3 regions of the Cellulomonas chengniuliangii genome follow, and region 2 is predicted to be linked to each of the others. Evidence: riboswitches for the same ligand, from Rfam matches in the RefSeq annotation. Region 2 holds a riboswitch; each other region holds the start of a gene.
The links. Region 2 has a riboswitch for S-adenosylmethionine ahead of NP064_RS01290 (aminotransferase class V-fold PLP-dependent enzyme). Riboswitches for the same ligand answer to the same signal wherever they lie in the genome.
Positions count from the first base shown of each region.

Region 1 (4,477 bases), 200 kb from region 2:
GCAGCAGCTCGCGCAGCGCCGGCTCGTCGACCTGCACGATGGCGATGCCCGCCGCCTCCAGGTCCGTGATCTCGTCCCGGAGCGCGAGCGCGACCTGGTTGGCCGTGTCGCCCAGCGGCTGGTCGTCGCGCACGAACGACCACGCCAGGATCGTCACCGGTCCGGTCAGCATGCCCTTGACGGGCTTGGAGGTCAGCGACTGCGTGTACTGCGTCCAGCCCACCGTGATGGGCGCCGGGCGCGACACGTCGCCCCACAGGATCGACGGGCGCGTGCAGCGCGAGCCGTAGGACTGCACCCACCCGTTCTGCGTCACGGCGAACCCGTCGAGGTTCTCCGCGAAGTACTGCACCATGTCGTTGCGCTCCGGCTCGCCGTGCACCAGCACGTCCAGCCCGATCGACTCCTGCAGCTCGACGACGCGGCGGATCTCCGCGCGCATCTCGTCCTCGTACTGCGCGGTGCTGAGGTCCCCGCGGTCGTGGGCGGCGCGGGCCTTGCGGATGTCGGGGGTCTGCGGGAACGAGCCGATGGTCGTGGTCGGCAGCGGCGGCAGCTGCAGGCGCTGCGCCTGGGCGGCCTTGCGGTCGGCGAAGTCGCCGCGCTGGAACGCGTCCTCGCCCAGGGCCGCCAGCCGCTCGCGGACCTCGGGCCGGACGACGCCGGGGGCGTTGCGCCGGGTGGCGAGCGCGGCGTCGGCGGCCAGGATCTGCTCCTTGACGGCGAGCCCGCCCTCGGCCAGCCCGGTGGCGAGCGCGGCGACCTCGGCGACCTTCTGGTCGGCGAAAGCCAGCCACGAGCGCAGCGTGGGGTCGAGCGCAGGCTCGTCCTCGACGTCGTGCGGCACGTGGAACAGCGACGTGGACGTGCCGGCGGCGACGGTCGCCTCGGCGCCCGCGATACCGCGCAGGGACTCGAGGCGGTCGAGGGCGCGGCCCAGGTCGGCCCGCCAGACGTTGTGGCCGTCGATCACGCCGCCGACCACGACCTTGCCGGCCAGGCCGGGCACGGGCTCAGCGGGCAGGGCGCCCCGCACCAGGTCGAGCGCGATGCCCTCGATGTCCGTGGCGGCCAGCAGTGGCAGGGCCTCCCCGAGGTCACCGTAGGGCGCGGCGACGAGGATCGCGGGGCGCTCGTCGGCCGGGATCTGGGTGGCGAGCGCGCGGTAGGCCTCCGCGACGGCGGCGTGCAGTTGCTCGGGAGTGGCGTCGACGGAGTCGGAGACCAGGGCGGGCTCGTCGAGCTGCACCCAGGTGGCTCCCGCGGCGCGCAGGTCGCGCAGCAGCTCCGCGTACACGGGCAGCACGTCCGCGAGCCGGTCGATCGGGGAGAAGCCCTCCGGAGCGCCCTCGGTCGGCTTGGCCAGGGCCAGGTACGTCACCGGGCCGACGATCACGGGCCGGGTCAGCACGCCGTCGGCCAGGCCCTCGGCGAACTCGCGCACCGGGCGGTCGCTCGCGTAGCGGAACTCGGTCTCGGGGCCGATCTCCGGCACCAGGTAGTGGTAGTTCGTGTCGAACCACTTGGTCATCTCGAGCGGCAGGTCCTCGCCGCGGCCGCGGGCGACCGTGGAGTACCCGGCCAGGTCCAGGCGTCCGTCGTCGCCCACCAGGTCGGCGAACCGCGCGGGCACGGCGCCCAGCAGCGCCGTCGCGTCGAGCACCTGGTCGTAGAACGAGAAGGCGGACGGGATGGCGGGCAGGTCGGTGCGCAGCCCCAGCTCGGCGAGGCGGGTGCGGGTGCGACGGCGCAGGTCGGCCGCGACGGCCTCGACCTCGGCGGCGTCGGTGCGCCCGGCCCAGAAGGCCTCGATGGCCTTCTTGAGCTCGCGGCGCGGCCCGATGCGGGGGTAGCCGAGGACGGTGCCGGCCGGGAACTCCGGCGTGGCGGTCGTGTCGTTCGTGGTCATGCTGAGCCCCTCGAGGTCTGGTGATCGGCCTGGGTGGTGGTGGCCTGCGGCCCGTCGGCAGCAGGCCGGGCGCCGGGGCCGGTGGCCCCTCCGCCGAGATGTGCGCCCTCGAGCAGGTCGAGCGCGGCATGGTGGGTGTTGAAGGTGTAGATGTGGACGCCGGGCGCCCCGCCGTCCAGGACGGCGTTGACCAGGTCGACGCCCGCCCGGATGCCGATCCGGTGGCGTGCCACCTCGTCGTCCACCGACTCGAGGCGGGCCAGGAGGTCGCGGGGGACCTGCACGCCGGTGAGCGCCTCGAGCCGGAGCAGCCGGCCCGGGTCCGTGGTGGGGATGATGCCCGGGATGATCGGGATGGTGACCCCCGCCCGCCGGGCCTCCGCGACCATGCCGAGGTACGACGCCGGGTCGTAGAACACCTGCGAGATGGCGAAGTCGGCCCCCGCGCACTGCTTGTCGAGCAGCGCGGCGATGTCCTGCTCCCGGGTGCTGCCGACGGGCGCGTTGCCGCGGGGGAAGGCCGCGACGGCCACCGACAAGGGGCGGACCGTGGCCCGCACCGCCTGCGCCGGGCTCTGGGCCCGCCGCCGGGCCTCGATCTGCCGGAGCAGGGCGACAAGCTCCGCGGCAGTGCGCAGGCCGTCCGGGTGCGGGCTCCAGTCCGACTGGTGGGGCGGCGGGTCCCCGCGCAGGGCGAGGAACGAGCGGACGCCCTCGTCGAGGAACTCCTCGACGACCTCGATGACCTCCGCGCGGGAGGTCCCCACGCAGGTCAGGTGCGCGATCGGGTTGAGCGCCGTCTCCCGCAGCAGGCGGCGCACCAGGCGGCGGGTGGTGTCCCGGGTCTTGCCCTCGACGCCGTAGGTCACCGAGACGAAGTCGGGGCGCGCCGAGCTCAGCGCCTGGATCGTCTCCCACAGTCGCGGCGCCGCGTCCGGGTTGCGCGGCGGGTAGAGCTCGAACGACACCGTCGGGCGGTCCACCACCGCGAGGTGGTCACGAGTGGCGGCCTCGACCGGGTCGTCGGGCCACGCCTCGGGCGCCGCGCTCACCGCGCGCCTCGGTGGCTCGGGCGCGGCACAGCCACGGGACGACAACGATCCATGCAGGTCATGGTCAGCTCCATCGACCCTGGCGGAAGCACCCACACCCGCGATGAACGAGGGGGGTTGCTGCGGCGTCGTCGAGCCAGGTCTCTCGGCCGCTCTGGATGGTGACGCAATGATAGGGCGATATCGCCATGTGGGCAACGCTTCTCACGGGCCGAGATATTGCGGATCCCAGCACGACCGCTTCGGAACGGTCCTCCCGCTACCTCCTGATTTTATCGCGTCGGAGCGGTCGGACCGGGCGCCCTCGACGCCACGACGACCGGGCATCCCGCGAGGTGGTCGTCCACCAGGCCGCACGCCTGCATCGCGGCGTACGCGGTGGTCGGGCCTATGAACCGGAAGCCCAGCGACTTGAGCTCGCGGGCCAGGGCGCGCGACTCCGCGGTCACGGGCGGCACGTCCTCCCAGGCCTGCGGGCGCACGTGCGCGGAGCGGTCCGGGGCGTGGGACCAGAAGACCTCGTCGAGCGAGCGGCCGGACTCCGCCAGCGCCAGCACCGCGCGGGCGTTGGCGATCGTCGCCTCGATCTTGGCCCGGTTGCGGATGATCCCCGCGTCCGCCAGCAGCCGGGCGACGTCCGCCTCGCCGTAGCGGGCGACGACACCCGCGTCGAAGTCGGCGAAGGCCTCCCGGAACGCCGGCCGCTTGCGCAGCACGGTGATCCACGCCAAGCCCGACTGGAAGCTCTCGAGCGCGACCCGCTCGAACAGGGCGCGGTCGCCGTGCACCGGACGGCCCCATTCCGTGTCGTGGTACTCCTCGTACAGCGGGTTGCCGTCGCCGAAGCAGCGCCGCGCGGCGAGGGGCGTCCCAGACGGCGGCGCGGTGTCGGAGGGCATGGCGCCATTCTGCGGCGCCCCACTGACGAGCCGACCGGCGCTCAGGAGGTGCGGCGGCGTCCCATCTTGGGCGCGGCGGCGGAGGTGCGCTGCCGGGGCACCTCGAACCACGCATGCGGAGACCCGGCCGGCACCTTGGCTAGGCCGTCGTGCACGGCGATGAGGATCTCCTCGGTCGGCGGAGCAGGGCTCGACCCGGAGACGCCGTCAAGTGCCTCTCGGTCCGCGTCGTCGCGGTTCGGCCGGGTCGTCATGCGGGCACTGTAGTGCGGAGGAAGAAGGTGTGGGAGCGTCGCCACGCAACCTCACCCGGAGGGCCGCCAAGTTTCGCCCGGTGGGCTCTGCCGGCTCCCAGCACGCGGCCGTCAGGCCTCGGCGAGGGCCTTGCGGATGCGCTTCTCGCTGACCGGCCCGTCCGTGCCGAGTTGCTGCGCGAACAGGGAGACCCGGAGCTCCTCGATCATCCACCGCACCGCCTCGAGCGCCGCCCGCCGGTCAGGGTCGACGGCCTGCGCGTGGGCGGCCGTGGCCTCGGCCCGCGAGACGGCGGCCGCGTGCTCACGGGTCAGCTCGGCGACGGTCCACGCCAGGGAGGCGTCGCGATCGGGATTGCCGGC
Region 1 is NZ_CP101988.1:72,279-76,755, forward strand. It holds gene metE (5-methyltetrahydropteroyltriglutamate--homocysteine S-methyltransferase) at 1-1,909, opposite strand, end outside; gene NP064_RS00350 (methylenetetrahydrofolate reductase) at 1,906-2,961, opposite strand; SAM riboswitch class I at 3,029-3,126, opposite strand; gene NP064_RS00355 (DNA-3-methyladenine glycosylase I) at 3,234-3,860, opposite strand; gene NP064_RS00360 (hypothetical protein) at 3,902-4,114, opposite strand; gene hrpA (ATP-dependent RNA helicase HrpA) at 4,226-4,477, opposite strand, start outside.
Region 1: it holds a riboswitch for S-adenosylmethionine, as region 2 does, so the genes downstream of both, NP064_RS00350 (methylenetetrahydrofolate reductase) here and NP064_RS01290 (aminotransferase class V-fold PLP-dependent enzyme) in region 2, are expected to answer to the same signal.

Region 2 (4,477 bases):
CTCGGCGGGTCTGCTGGCGGCCGTCAGCCGAGCTGGCTGAGGGCCTGCGCCAGGTCGTCGATGAGGTCCAGCGGGTCCTCGAGCCCGATGGACAGCCGCACCGTGGACTCCGCGATGCCGACCTTGGCGCGGCCTGCGGGGCCGAGCTTGCGGTGCGTGGTCGTGGCGGGGTGCGTGACCAGGGACTTCGCGTCGCCGAGGTTGTTGGAGATGTCGACGATGCGCAGCGAGTCGAGCACCCCGAAGGTGAGCTTCTTGGCGACGTCGGGCGTGGCGCCCTCCGGCACGGCGAGGTTCAGGGTGACGACGGTGCCGCCGCCGGTCTGCTGCTGGAGCGCGAGCGCGTGCTGCGGGTGGGACGGCAGGAACGGGTAGCGGACCTGCGCAATGCCGGGCTGCTGCTCGAGCCAGGTGGCGACCTGCAGCGCGGAGGCGGCCTGGTGGCGCACCCGCAGCGACATCGTCTCCAGGCCCTTGAGCAGCACCCACGCGTTGAACGGGCTCAGCGACGGCCCGGTGTTGCGGATCAGGGTCTGCACCGGCCCGTGGATGTACTCGTCCGAGCCGAGGATCGCGCCGCCCAGCACACGGCCCTGCCCGTCGATGTGCTTGGTCGCGGAATACACGACGACATCGGCGCCCAGGTCGAGCGGGCGGGAGAACACCGGCGTCGCGAACACGTTGTCCACCACGACGGTGGCCCCGGCGGCGTGGGCCAGCCGCGTGACGGCGGCGATGTCGACGAGGTCCTGCATGGGGTTGGACGGCGTCTCGAAGAACACCACGTCCGCGGGGGTCGACAGCGCCTCCTCCCACTGCGACAGCACGTGGCCGTCCACGTAGTCGGTGCGCACGCCCCAGCGGGCGAACAGCTCATCGAAGATCGTCACGGTGTTGCCGAACAGGGCGCGCGCGGCCACGATCCGCGATCCGGATCCGACCAGTGCGGCGAGCGAGGTGAACACCGCGGACATGCCGGACGCCGTGGCGTAGGCGGCCTCGGCGCCGTCGATCAGGCGCAGCCGCTCCTCGAACGTGGAGACGGTGGGGTTGCCGTACCGGGAGTACAGGAACCGGTCGGACTCTCCGGCGAAGGCGGCCTCGGCGTCGGCGGCGCGCTCGTACACGTACCCCTGGGTGAGGTACAGCGCCTCGGACGTCTCGTTGAACTGCGAGCGCACGAGCCCGCCGCGCACCGCGAGCGTGTCGGGGCGCAGGGTGTCGCGGGAGACGGTGCGGGCGTCCCAGTCGCCCGGGCCGGGGACGCGCCGGCGGCCGGCGCCCGGTTCGTCGCGCGGCTCGTCGCCCGGAGCGGAGGCGCTCATGGCTGCCGCCACGGCAGGCCGGCGGCGCGCCAGCCCTCGATGCCGCGGTGCCCGTGCTCGTCGAGCCCGCCCTCGAAGCCCTCGAGCACGTTGTACGCGGGGCCGTACCCGGCCGCGGTGGCGGCTGTCGCGGCGCCGATGGACCGGGCGCCCGAGCGGCACAGGAACAGCACCGGCCGGCCGTCGCCGGGGGTCAGCCCGGTGCGGGCCAGCTCGTCCAGGAAGTCGGGGTTGACCTGCCCGCTGGGGTAGCGGGACCACTCGATGAAGGCGACGCCCTGGCCGAGCGGGCTGACGTCGGGGACGCCCACGAATCGCCACTCGGCGTCGGTGCGCACGTCCACCAGCACGGCGTGCTCGTCGGCGGCTAGCAGGTCCCACGCCTCGCGAGGGGTCAGGTCTCCGGCGTACTCGTGGGCGCTCATACGAGCCTCGTCTCGGGCTGCTGGGGCGTGGGGAGCACAACGGCCTGCGCGACGATGACACGCTCGCCGTCGAACGTGGCGGCGGGGGAGCCGTGCAGCACGTACCCCTCGGCCAGCGCCGCGCTCACCCGCTCGCAGAAGGTGCTGTCGTCCGGCCCGGTGAGCAGCCGGTAGCGGTGGCGTGCGGGCTTGTCACCGGTCGTGCCGGGGACGGTTTCGGGTGTGGTCATGTCGCCTCCATCGGTCCTGGCGGTAGCACCCTCGACCGGCACCGGGGGGTGCGCGCGGGTTGCTGCGGCGTCATCGAGCCAGATCTCTCGGCCGCTCTGGATGGTCCTGCGAGAGTACGCCGTAGCCGGGTTTCATTCCAGGTGCCGGACAAGCGGCTCACGATCCGAGACGATCGTCGCGCCTGATGGCACCGGTGCGGGACCGCGTGCTTATCTTGGAGATCAGGTCATGAGTGCCAGCGCACAGCCCCGGCTTGCTGGCCGGCAACCCTCCTCCGCGGTGGGGTGCCCCGGGTGACGACCAGGTCGTGCGCTTGTCGTGCACGACAAGCGCGGGGGTTGGCTCGACAGCTCCCCCCCACAGTTGTCGGAGGAGTGTCATGAAGTCTCTCGCCACCGAGTCCATCTCGTGCCTGGACGAGGCCGCCTCGACCGAGCACCTGCCGCTGCTCGCGGTCGCGGGGGCCGCCACCCAGGTGCCGCTCGTCGACGGCACCTCCCGCACCTACGCCAACCTCGACTACGCCGCGAGCGCCCCCGCGCTGGAGCGCGTCGCCACGCGGGTGGCCGAGGTGCTGCCGCTCTACGCGTCGGTGCACCGCGGGGCCGGGTATCTCTCGCAGGTGTCCACGGCGCTGTACGAGGCGTCGCGCCAGGCAGTGGCCCGGTTCGTGGGCGCCCGTGAGGACGACGTCACGATCATCACGCGCAACACCACCGACTCGCTGAACCTCCTGGCCGGGGTGGTGCCCGCGGCGCCGGACGGGACGCCCGGCCGGGTGCTCGTCCTGGACGTGGAGCACCACGCCAACCTGCTGCCCTGGACGCACGGGCTGGGCCTGGACGCGACGGTGCTGGCCATCGCCGACACCGTCGCCGGCACCCTGGACGCCATCGCCGTCGAGCTCGCCGCCCGCCCGTACGCCCTGGTCACGGTGACCGGCGCGTCCAACGTCACGGGCGAGGCGCTGCCGATCGGCGACGTCGTGCGGATCGCCCACGCAGCGGGCGCCCGGGTGGCCGTGGATGGCGCCCAGCTCATCCCGCACCGCCGGTTCTCCCTGGAGGACAGCGGCGTCGACTACCTGGCGTTCTCGGGCCACAAGGCGTACGCGCCGTTCGGCGCCGGTGTGCTGGTCGGGCGGCGCGACTGGCTGGACGTCGGCACGCCGTACCTCGCAGGGGGAGGCGCGGTGCGCGACGTCCGGACCGATCGCACGCTCTGGCAGCCGGCGCCCGCCCGCCATGAGGCCGGGTCGCCCAACGTCATCGGCGCGGTCGCCCTCGCCGAGGCGTGCGACGCGCTCGCGGCCCTGCCCGATGGCGCCCTCGCCGCCCACGAGGAGGTGCTGCGCGCCCGGCTCGTCGAAGGGCTCGAGACGCTCGACGGCGTTGAGGTCGTGCGGATCTGGCCGGACTCCCACGACCCGGTGGGCGTCGTGACGTTCACGGTGGCGGGGCACGACCCCGGGCTTGTCGCCGCGTTCCTGGCGGCCGAGTACGGCATCGGGGTGCGGGACGGGCGGTTCTGCGCCCACCCGCTGCTCTCGCGCCTAGGCGCCAGCAGCGGGGCCATCCGCGCCTCGGTGGGCGTCGGGACGCCCGGGGAGGCTGTGGACCGGTTGATCGCTGGGCTGGCGGCCTACCTGAAGGCTGGGCCGCGGGCCCGCTACGAGGTGGTCGACGGGTGCTGGACGGTGGTCGACGACACCCGTCCGCTGCTGGCCGTGCAGGGCCTGGACTCGCTCACCGCCACGGCCGCGCAGGCCTGCGGTCCCGCGGTCGACTGATGTCTGGGGTGGCCGGGGGTCGCGTGACGATCCCCGCTAGAGCATCCCGCCCTTGAGGGTGATCGACGCGATGAGGCCGACGGCGCCTAGCACCAGGCCCCCGATCGCCTGCTTGCGCCCAACCGGCGCGTACCCGAACTGGGTCATCTGGCCGGCCCGCTGCAGCCCGAGCCCGGACACGACGATCGCGGCGATCGAGCACAGCAGCACCGGGTTCACCAGGATGCTGACGGCGCCGAGGATGAGCCCAGCGCGGGCGCGGGGGTTGCGCAGCACCGGTGGGGCGTACAGCGGTGAGGCGGGGGGCTCGGGCTGGCTTGACGCGCCGGCGGACTGGGCCATGGTGGTGCTCCCTGCGTTGATCTGGAGGGCCGAGAGTACCCGTCGGAACTAGGCGCCTGACCACGTCCGCAGCGCTCTACCGTCGCCCGTGGGTGAGGGGATAGTGTCCCGGGAATGGGGGACAAAACGGACAATGATGTCGGTGTCCAGGTGGCGCTACGAGTCGTCGACCTGCAGCGGGCGGTGCGGTTCTACCAGCGCCTCCTGGGCCAGCGGGCGGACGCGGTCTTCGGCCCGTCCGGGCTTGCACTGTTCGTGGTGGATCAGGCGCGCACCCGCCTGCTCCTGGACCGGGAGGCGGTGAGCGGCCTCGTCTGCCTGCCTGTCGACGACGTCCGCAGGCGCGTCGAGGAGCTTCGTGCGGA
Region 2 is NZ_CP101988.1:273,798-278,274, forward strand. It holds gene NP064_RS01270 (hypothetical protein) at 1-40, shown strand, start outside; gene NP064_RS01275 (O-succinylhomoserine sulfhydrylase) at 24-1,325, opposite strand; gene NP064_RS01280 (rhodanese-like domain-containing protein) at 1,322-1,750, opposite strand; partial or broken gene NP064_RS01285 (DUF1737 domain-containing protein) at 1,780-1,980, opposite strand; SAM riboswitch class I at 1,985-2,087, opposite strand; SAM riboswitch class IV at 2,206-2,319, shown strand; gene NP064_RS01290 (aminotransferase class V-fold PLP-dependent enzyme) at 2,361-3,770, shown strand; gene NP064_RS01295 (hypothetical protein) at 3,807-4,112, opposite strand; gene NP064_RS01300 (VOC family protein) at 4,227-4,477, shown strand, end outside.

Region 3 (4,477 bases), 340 kb from region 2:
GCTGGACGGCGTGACCGACCCGCGCAACCTCGGCGCGGTGCTGCGGTCCGCAGGCGCGTTCGGCGCGCACGGCGTCGTCGTCCCGGAGCGCCGGTCCGCGAGCGTGACCGCCGCCGCGTGGAAGGTCTCCGCCGGCGCCGCCGCCCGCGTCCCGGTCTCCAAGGTCACGAACCTGACGCGCACCCTCGAGACCTACCGCAAGGCCGGCTGCTTCATCATCGGCCTGGACGGCGGCGGGGACACCCCGGTCGCCGACCTGCCGTTCGCCGCCGACCCGTTGGTCGTCGTGGTCGGCTCCGAGGGCAAGGGCCTCTCGCGCCTGGTCCGGGAGCACTGCGACGCGATCGTGTCGATCCCGATCACCTCGACGACGGAGTCGCTCAACGCCGGCGTCGCCGCGGGGATCGCGCTGTACGAGATCGCCCGGCAGCGTGGGGCTGCCCAGCAGGGCTGACCTGCGCGGGCCTCGCAGCGGGGCGGCGCCCCGAGCACAGCAGGACCCCGACGCCCGGGCCGGCCAGCGACGATCCGTCGAGGCCGGCCCGGGCGTCCGCACATCAGATCTCATAGTGGTCCGCGAGCTGGGTGTACGCCCGGTCGTGGTAGACCAGCGGACCTCCCTCGGCGCTCGTGTCCGAGGTGATCGCCTGGACGGTCACCAGGTGGCTGTCGCCCACCGCGATGCGCTCGAGCACCCGCCCGTGCACCCACGTCCGACTCCCGGTGAGCACGGGCTCCCCGCCGGCGAGCCGGATGTGCTCGGTGCCCGCGAACCGGTCGATCCCGTGCGTGGCGAACCGCGTCGAGAGGTCGGCCTGGCCGTCGCCCAGGAAGTTGACCACCACAGTGGCGGCCCTGGCGAGCGCTGGCCAGCTCGAGGACGTCGACGCGATCGAGAACGCCAGCACCGGCGGGGCGGCCGACACCGAGATCACCGACGTCGCGGTGAACCCCACCGGGAGCCCGGTGCGCGGGTCCGCGAGCGTGACGACCGCGACCCCGGCCGGGTGGCGGCGGAACACCTGCTTGTACTGGTCCGGGGACAGGTGCGGCTCGTCATGGGCCCGGACGGGAGCCGCCGGGCGGGCCTCAGCGAGGCCCCGCGTCCCGGCGCACTGTGCGCGCACCGGCGTGTCGGCGGTCATGCGCGGACCGCCGCTGCGTCGAGCAGCGGGCCATGGGCGTCCACCCAGGTCGCGACCACCTCGTCCAGGTCGGCGAGCTGGGCCTCCGTGAGCGCGAGCGCGCGGGTGGGGACGCTGGCCCCCAGCTCGACGAGCAGCGGCCGCAGATGCACCTCCCCGGCCAGGGAATGCGCGGGACTCCCCGAGACGACGAGCGGCACGGCGACGACGCCGCGCAGGCCGTCTGCCCCGTACAGGTCGAGGAAGGCCTTCAGCAGCCCGGTGTAGCTGGCCTTGTAGACGGGGGTGGCGACCACCGCGACGTGCGCGGACGCCAGCCGGCGCAGCGCGTCGTCGACGGCCGGCCGGGTCGCCGCGAAGAGCTCGGGCGCCAGGTCCGCGAGGTCCACGGTGGGGGTGAGCCCGCCGCCGAGCCGTTGGGCGATCGCCCGGGACAGCGACTCGGCGGCGACCCGGGTGCGGGACCCGGGTCGCGGGTTGCCGACGACGGGGAGGACGTGGAGTCGGGAGCGCGACGCGCTCGACGCGTCGGTCGCAGGGGTGGTCGGGGTGACGGCTGACGTGGTCATCTGATGGTCCTCGGATGTGCCGACGGATCCGTGCGCGGCGTCGCCCTCCACCCGGCTCGACGCAGACCGAGGAGGAGCGGGACGACCGCGCAGGTCGTCGAGGTCGATCACGCTTGCCGTGTCCCTCAACACGGCCAGGTCGTCTCCCGGAGCACCCCGCCGTGACGCTGGGGTTGCTGGCCAGCAAGCCGGGGCTGTGCTCGTGCGAGCGCTGGCACTCAAGACCTCGGCAAGTTGTAGCACGCCGTCTTCGCGACGGGCGACCGGTGTCTCACCACACGACCCGAAACGCCCCATCTGTTGACGGCCCGTCGACGTTCGCCCTAACGTCCGTCGCGTGAGCACCTCCACGAACCGCCGCCACGGCCTGAGCGATGTCGTCTTCGCTGCCGTCGCGCGCTGTCGCTGTTGTTGACGCTCGTCTGCTGATCTCCGGAACGGCAGGCGGGGTCCAGGTCCCGCACGCGCCCGGATCCCCGCCCGACAGCGGCTCACACCCTCCCCGCCCTCGCGTCTGACGACGCTCGGTGGGCGAGCCGAGGCTCATGCCGCCCGCGCTCAGCCGCACCGCCACCGCCGGCGCGCGCACGTCCGGCCCCTGGGCTCCGGCCCGCACCGCCCTCCCACGCCGCCGCTGTGCGCGGTCGCGTCAGGGCGCGCCCTTCCCCAATCCCGCATCCGCGAACGCGCCGTGCCCCGTGCTGCCAGCAGCCGGCCGCGCTGGATGCCGCCCGTGGTCGAGGAGACCCCATGTCGCACCCACCTGTCCCGCTGTCCGTGCTGGACCTGAGCCCGGTCTCGTCCGGGAGCACCCCGGCCGACGCGCTGCGCCGCACGCTCGACCTGGCCCAGGCGGCCGAGCGAGCGGGGTACCAGCGGTACTGGCTCGCCGAGCACCACCTCAACCCGGGGGTGGCCGGCGCCAGCCCTGCCGTGGTCGCCGCCCTCGTCGCGCAGGCCACCACGGCCATCCGCGTCGGCTCGGCGGCCGTGATCCTGGGCAACTACTCCCCGCTGCAGGTCGCCGAGCAGTGGGGGACCATCGCCGCGCTGCACCCGGGGCGGGTGGACCTGGGGATCGGCCGCTCGGGCATCGGTCGATCGGGCGGCGCGGGCCGTCCAGGCGCCACGCCCCCCGGGCGGGCGGACGCCGGAGGGGTGGCCCCCGCCGAGCAGTCGCCCCCGGCGCCGGCTGGCGCCCCGGTCACGCCGGTTCCCGGTGATGCGGGGAGGTGGCAGGTCGTGGACGGGGTGGTGATCCCGCCGGTCCGGCCCACGGCCTACGACCCCGCGCGGCTCGCACTCCAGGCCCGCCTGCTCGGGCGCGCCCCCGGCGACGGGGACGGGTTCGGCGCCGATGTGCGGGACATCCTCGCGTTCTTCGCGGGCACGTACCGGGCGCCCGAGGGGCGGCCCGTCGCAGTGACCCCCGCCGAGGGCACGGATGTGCAGCTGTGGGTGCACGGGTCCAGCGCGGGGCCGAGCGCTCAGCTCGCCGGCGAGCTCGGCCTGCCGTACGGCGCGAACTACCACGTCGCGCCCGCGACGCTCCTGGAGTCGGTGGCGGCGTACCGGGCGGCCTTCACGCCGTCCGCTGACTTCCCGGAGCCCTACGTCATCGTCTCGGTGGACGTCGTGGTCGGGGCCGACGACCAGGCAGCGCGGGCGCTCGCGGCCGGCTACGGGCCGTGGGTGCAGTCGATCCGCAGCGGCCACGGCGCCATCCCGTACCCGGACGTCCACGAGGCCCGCGCGATCCAGGCGGGCTGGGCGCCGGAGGACCACGCGGCCGTGCGCGACCGCACCGAGACCCGGCTCGTGGGCTCGCCGCAGACGGTCGTCACCCGTCTTGCGGCACTGCAGCGCCTCACTGGCGCGGACGAGCTGCTCGTCACCACGGTGACGCACCGCCACGAGGACAGGGTCCGCAGCTACGAGCTGCTGGCGGAGGCGTGGGCCGCGCAGGCGACGCCGGCCGTCGCGCACGTCGAGCACCAGCACGCGGACGCGCTCGACGCGGCCGCCACCGCGGCCACCACGGAGCTGCTGCGCGCGGCGGCACGGTCATGACCGTGCAGACGCGGCCCGTCGGGTCGGCAGGGGTGGCGGACCTCGAGGTGCGCTACGTGCACCAGAGCGACCCACTGGTCCGCCCGCTGCTGGACGACCTTGCCCGGGAGTACGCCGACCGGTACGAGAGCCTGCGGGAGACGATCGCCGACGACCTGTCCCGGTACCCGGCCGAGGAGTTCGCCGGCCCTGACGGCGCCCTGGTGCTGCTGCTCTCCGACGGCGCGCCCGTCGCCGGCGGCGCCTTCCGCCGGTACGACGACACGACCGCCGAGCTCAAGCGGATCTGGACCCGCTCCGACCAGCGTCGCCGGGGCCTCGGCCGCCGGGTGCTCGAGGAGCTCGAACGGGAGATCGGCGCCCGGGGGTACACCCGCGTGTACCTCACGACGGGGCCGCGTCAGCCCGAGGCGTGCGCGCTGTACCTGTCGACGGGCTACGCGGCGCTGTTCGACGTGGCCGCCGATCCCGAGGAGCTCGACGGTCCCCTCCCGTTCGAGAAGCGCCTGCGACCGGCGGCTCCCGAGGACGTTGCGGTCACGACCGGCGCGACCGGGCCCGCCCTCGCCCCGCGACTGGCCGCGACGGCGGTGGACCTCGACGCGCGCGTCGTCCCCGCGCGCCACGTCGGACGGTGGCTCGCCACCGCGGGGACGCTCGTGCTGCTCGCGATGGTGATCAGCTCGCTGACCA
Region 3 is NZ_CP101988.1:614,466-618,942, forward strand. It holds gene rlmB (23S rRNA (guanosine(2251)-2'-O)-methyltransferase RlmB) at 1-454, shown strand, start outside; gene NP064_RS02910 (flavin reductase family protein) at 558-1,145, opposite strand; gene NP064_RS02915 (NADPH-dependent FMN reductase) at 1,142-1,714, opposite strand; SAM riboswitch class IV at 1,819-1,940, opposite strand; gene NP064_RS02920 (LLM class flavin-dependent oxidoreductase) at 2,465-3,784, shown strand; gene NP064_RS16735 (ABC transporter permease subunit) at 3,781-4,477, shown strand, end outside.
Region 3: it holds a riboswitch for S-adenosylmethionine, as region 2 does, so the genes downstream of both, NP064_RS02915 (NADPH-dependent FMN reductase) here and NP064_RS01290 (aminotransferase class V-fold PLP-dependent enzyme) in region 2, are expected to answer to the same signal.